DNA from 2 places in the Clostridioides sp. LIBA-6622 genome. Region 2 is predicted to be linked to the other one. Evidence: a T-box and tRNA genes for the amino acid it is inferred to sense, from the RefSeq annotation. Region 2 holds a T-box; the other holds one or more tRNA genes.

Region 1 (2,342 bases), 180 kb from region 2:
CCCTCGACCTCCAGCGTGACAGGCTGGCATTCTAACCAACTGAACTACCAGGCCGCAAATGGTGGGACCAACAGGGCTCGAACCTGTGACCCCCTGCTTGTAAGGCAGGTGCTCTCCCAGCTGAGCTATGGTCCCATTTTTGGAGCGGGTGAAGGGGATCGAACCCTCACAGCTGGCTTGGAAGGCCAGAACTCTACCATTGAGCTACACCCGCATATTTAATTGGTGACTCGTAGGGGAATTGAACCCCTGTTACCGCCGTGAAAGGGCGGTGTCTTAACCTCTTGACCAACGAGCCATTTTAATGGTTGCGGAGGCAGGACTCGAACCTACGACCTTCGGGTTATGAGCCCGACGAGCTGCCAACTGCTCCACTCCGCGATATTGTTTTATAAGTGCCGAAGACCGGAATCGAACCGGTACGAGAGGTAAGTCCCGCAGGATTTTAAGTCCTGTGCGTCTGCCAGTTCCGCCACTTCGGCTTTTTGGCTCCAAGGGTGGGGCTCGAACCCACAGCCTACCGGTTAACAGCCGGTTGCTCCACCGTTGAGCTACCTTGGAATATATTGGAGGCGACACCCAGATTTGAACTGGGGATCAAGGAGTTGCAGTCCACTGCCTTACCACTTGGCTATGTCGCCGCCTTTTGGTGATCTATCCGCGACTCGAACGCGGGACACCCTGATTAAAAGTCAGGTGCTCTACCGACTGAGCTAATAGACCATATTAGTTGGGGTGGATAATGAGAGTCGAACTCACGACCTCCAGAGCCACAATCTGGCGCTCTAACCAACTGAGCTATACCCACCTTAATTGGTCGAGGTGAAGGGACTCGAACCCCCGGCCCCATGGTCCCAAACCATGTGCGCTACCAAACTGCGCTACACCTCGAAGTTATTTACTTAATTTAATGTGGTGGGCCATCAGGGACTCGAACCCCAGACCTACCGGTTATGAGCCGGGCGCTCTAACCAACTGAGCTAATGGCCCACATTAAATTTTAGTAGCGGTAATAGGAGTCGAACCTATGACCTTTCGGGTATGAACCGAACGCTCTAGCCAACTAAGCTATACCGCCATATTTTGGTGCCCAGAGGCGGAATCGAACCACCGACACGGGGATTTTCAGTCCCCTGCTCTACCGACTGAGCTATCTGGGCATCTGGCGGAGAGGGTGGGATTCGAACCCACGGCCCCTTTCGAAGTCACTGGTTTTCAAGACCAGCTCCTTAAACCACTCGGACACCTCTCCATATTCTACTTCACAATGATTCATCCGAGGATCGAACTCGGGACACCCTGATTAAGAGTCAGGTGCTCTGCCAGCTGAGCTAATGAACCTAATTTTAATGGCTGGGGATGCAGGACTCGAACCTACGCATACATGAGTCAAAGTCATGTGCCTTACCGACTTGGCTAATCCCCAATATATGTGGTGAGCGCACAGGGATTCGAACCCCGGACACACGCCTTAGAAGGGCGTTGCTCTATCCAGCTGAGCTATGCACCCACAATTTATATATATACAAATTAAATAAAAATGGTGCGGATGAAGGGAGTCGAACCCCCACGCCAATGGCGCTAGATCCTAAGTCTAGTGCGTCTGCCAATTCCGCCACATCCGCGCATTTTTCTGGTGGAGGATGGTGGATTCGAACCACCGAAGTCGATGACAACAGATTTACAGTCTGCCCCCTTTGGCCGCTCGGGAAATCCTCCGTATTAACTTTACATGGAGCTGGTGATAGGAATCGAACCTACAACCTGCTGATTACAAGTCAGCTGCTCTACCGTTGAGCCACACCAGCATTTTTTGTTTTGGCGACCTGGAAGGGGTTCGAACCCTCGACCTCCAGCGTGACAGGCTGGCATTCTAACCAACTGAACTACCAGGCCGCAAATGGTGGGACCAACAGGGCTCGAACCTGTGACCCCCTGCTTGTAAGGCAGGTGCTCTCCCAGCTGAGCTATGGTCCCATTTTTGGAGCGGGTGAAGGGGATCGAACCCTCACAGCTGGCTTGGAAGGCCAGAACTCTACCATTGAGCTACACCCGCATATTTAATTGGTGACTCGTAGGGGAATTGAACCCCTGTTACCGCCGTGAAAGGGCGGTGTCTTAACCTCTTGACCAACGAGCCATTTTAATGGTTGCGGAGGCAGGACTCGAACCTACGACCTTCGGGTTATGAGCCCGACGAGCTGCCAACTGCTCCACTCCGCGATATTGTTTTATAAGTGCCGAAGACCGGAATCGAACCGGTACGAGAGGTAAGTCCCGCAGGATTTTAAGTCCTGTGCGTCTGCCAGTTCCGCCACTTCGGCTTTTTTGGCTCCAAGGGT
Region 2 (2,342 bases):
AAATAACAAAAAAGATACAGCCACTAATGATATGATTATGTTTATGGTAATAAATATATCTTCTATACAGATAATTCCATTTACTATAATTAAACTAAGGATGGACATGGGAGCTCAAAATCCAAGTGAGATAATTTTTACAACTTTATTTGCAACCATTATATCTACAGCAATAGCGATAATAACATGTAAATTTTTTCAAAGAAGATATAGATAAAGGGGATGTAGATACATGGAAGTATTTTCAAACTTACTTATACCAATAATAATTTTGTACATAGTAGTTTATGGCAAATATAAAAAAATAGATGTATATGATAGCTTTGTAAAAGGAGCAATTGATGGACTAAAGGCAGCTTGGGATATTCTACCATATATAATAGGAATATTTTTGGCAATAGGAATATTTAAAACAGGTAAAGGTCTTGATATGTTAGAATGGCTATTTACACCAATAGCAAATGTGCTTAGTATACCAAAAGAATTAATAGGTCTAATAAGTGTAAAACCTTTATCTGGAAGTGGTGCCTTGGGTATGTATAGTGAACTTGCAAATAGGGTTGGAATAGGTAGTTTAGTGGAAAAAATGGGTGCTACAATTGTAGGCTCGTCTGAAACTATATTTTATACAATGGCAATATACTATGGAAGTCTAAAGATAAAGAATACTAGACATACATTGTCATGTGCTATGATTAGTCATGTTGCTGGTGTTATAGCAGCTGTTTTCATTTGCTATGTAATATTTGTATAATTTGTTGACAATGTGGGAAAAATTTTATAATATAATGATTATATAGAAATAAATAGTAATATAAATTATAAGCTATGAAAAGAAGAGTAAATAAAGGTTTTTTCTATCAGAGAGCTAGGTTAGGTGAAAGCTAGTGTCAAAAGCTTTATTGAAGATGGTCTTGGAGCTTTTTATCTGAGCATATATGCTAGGATAAAACGGTTGGGCACGTTATAGTCTACTAAGATGTCTGTAAATTAGTTTCTACATTTCATGTGAAACATAATTATTATAGATGAATTAGGGTGGTACCGTGAATAATCTCGCCCCTATGTTAACTCATAGGAGGCGATTTTTTATTATTTCAATGAAATATTTATAAAATTATGAACGATAAAAAAATAGGAGGTAAATAATATGAGCAAACCGAGTTTTTATGTAACAACACCAATATACTATCCAAGTGGAGGACTACACATAGGTCATACTTATTCAACAGTAGCAGCAGATACGATAGCTAGATTTAAGCGTTTTTGTGGATATGATGTAAAGTTCTTGACAGGAACAGATGAGCATGGTGAAAAAATCCAAAAGAAAGCTATAGAACAAGGAATGTCAGAGATAGAATATCTTGATGGGATGATAAAAGACATCAAGGATTTATGGAATACTATGGATATATCTTATGATGATTTTATAAGAACGACAGAAAAAAGACATACAGACATAATACAAAAGATATTTACTAAATTGTATGAGCAAGGCGATATATATAAAGGAGAATATGAAGGTAGATATTGTACTCCTTGTGAGAGTTTCTGGACAGAGTCTCAATTATTAGAAGGAAATAAATGCCCTGATTGTGGAAGAGAAACATACTTAGTAAAAGAAGAATCTTATTTCTTTAGATTATCTAAATATGAAGATAGATTAAAAGAGTTATTTAAGGATGATAGTTTCTGTTTTCCTGCTGCTAGAAAAAATGAAATGGTAGCAAATTTTTTAGATAAAGGATTAGAAGACTTAAGTGTAACAAGAACGACTTTTGACTGGGGTATAAAAGTTCCTTTTGATGAAAAACATGTAATTTATGTATGGGTAGATGCTTTATGTAATTATATAACAGCATTAGGATATATGACTGACAATGATGAAGAGTTTAAAAAATATTGGCCTGCCAATGTTCAAATAGTAGGTAAAGAAATAGTGAGATTCCACACAATAATATGGCCAGCACTTTTAATGGCTTTAGGTCTAGAAATTCCAAAACAAGTATTTGGGCATGGATGGATACTATTTGCTGATGATAAGATGAGTAAATCAAAAGGTAATGTGGTTTATCCAGAACCTATAATAGAAAGATATGGAATAGATACACTTAAATACTTCTTATTAAGAGAGTTTGCATTTGGACAAGATGGAAGCTATACTCACAGAAACTTTGTAACAAGAATAAATTATGATTTAGCAAATGATTTAGGAAATTTAATAAGCAGAACTGTAGCTATGGTTGAAAAGTACAATAATGGTATAATACCAACAGTAAAAGTTTCAACTGATTTTGATGCAGATTTAAAAGAACAAGCTGTATCAACTAGAGAAAATTTTG

What was found. A T-box is a leader RNA that pairs with one kind of tRNA and senses whether it is charged. The one in region 2 lies ahead of metG (methionine--tRNA ligase), so its partner is inferred to be a tRNA-Met.
Region 1: it has a tRNA-Met gene. The T-box ahead of metG (methionine--tRNA ligase) is inferred to sense a tRNA for this amino acid. The anticodon was not compared.

The regions. Positions count from the first base shown of each region.
Region 1 covers NZ_CP196998.1:35,400-37,741, reverse strand. The annotation lists tRNA gene ACTG47_RS00310 (tRNA-Asp) at 1-54, opposite strand, end outside; tRNA gene ACTG47_RS00305 (tRNA-Val) at 60-135, opposite strand; tRNA gene ACTG47_RS00300 (tRNA-Gly) at 141-214, opposite strand; tRNA gene ACTG47_RS00295 (tRNA-Glu) at 224-298, opposite strand; tRNA gene ACTG47_RS00290 (tRNA-Met) at 306-381, opposite strand; tRNA gene ACTG47_RS00285 (tRNA-Leu) at 397-482, opposite strand; tRNA gene ACTG47_RS00280 (tRNA-Asn) at 487-561, opposite strand; tRNA gene ACTG47_RS00275 (tRNA-Cys) at 568-641, opposite strand; tRNA gene ACTG47_RS00270 (tRNA-Lys) at 648-723, opposite strand; tRNA gene ACTG47_RS00265 (tRNA-His) at 732-808, opposite strand; tRNA gene ACTG47_RS00260 (tRNA-Pro) at 815-891, opposite strand; tRNA gene ACTG47_RS00255 (tRNA-Ile) at 914-990, opposite strand; tRNA gene ACTG47_RS00250 (tRNA-Met) at 1,005-1,078, opposite strand; tRNA gene ACTG47_RS00245 (tRNA-Phe) at 1,085-1,160, opposite strand; tRNA gene ACTG47_RS00240 (tRNA-Ser) at 1,164-1,252, opposite strand; tRNA gene ACTG47_RS00235 (tRNA-Lys) at 1,269-1,341, opposite strand; tRNA gene ACTG47_RS00230 (tRNA-Gln) at 1,351-1,426, opposite strand; tRNA gene ACTG47_RS00225 (tRNA-Arg) at 1,434-1,510, opposite strand; tRNA gene ACTG47_RS00220 (tRNA-Leu) at 1,542-1,625, opposite strand; tRNA gene ACTG47_RS00215 (tRNA-Tyr) at 1,635-1,719, opposite strand; tRNA gene ACTG47_RS00210 (tRNA-Thr) at 1,734-1,808, opposite strand; tRNA gene ACTG47_RS00205 (tRNA-Asp) at 1,820-1,896, opposite strand; tRNA gene ACTG47_RS00200 (tRNA-Val) at 1,902-1,977, opposite strand; tRNA gene ACTG47_RS00195 (tRNA-Gly) at 1,983-2,056, opposite strand; tRNA gene ACTG47_RS00190 (tRNA-Glu) at 2,066-2,140, opposite strand; tRNA gene ACTG47_RS00185 (tRNA-Met) at 2,148-2,223, opposite strand; tRNA gene ACTG47_RS00180 (tRNA-Leu) at 2,239-2,324, opposite strand; tRNA gene ACTG47_RS00175 (tRNA-Asn) at 2,330-2,342, opposite strand, start outside.
Region 2 covers NZ_CP196998.1:4,019,098-4,021,439, reverse strand. The annotation lists gene ACTG47_RS18745 (nucleoside recognition domain-containing protein) at 1-217, shown strand, start outside; gene ACTG47_RS18740 (nucleoside recognition domain-containing protein) at 233-754, shown strand; T-box leader at 820-1,067, shown strand; gene metG (methionine--tRNA ligase) at 1,151-2,342, shown strand, end outside.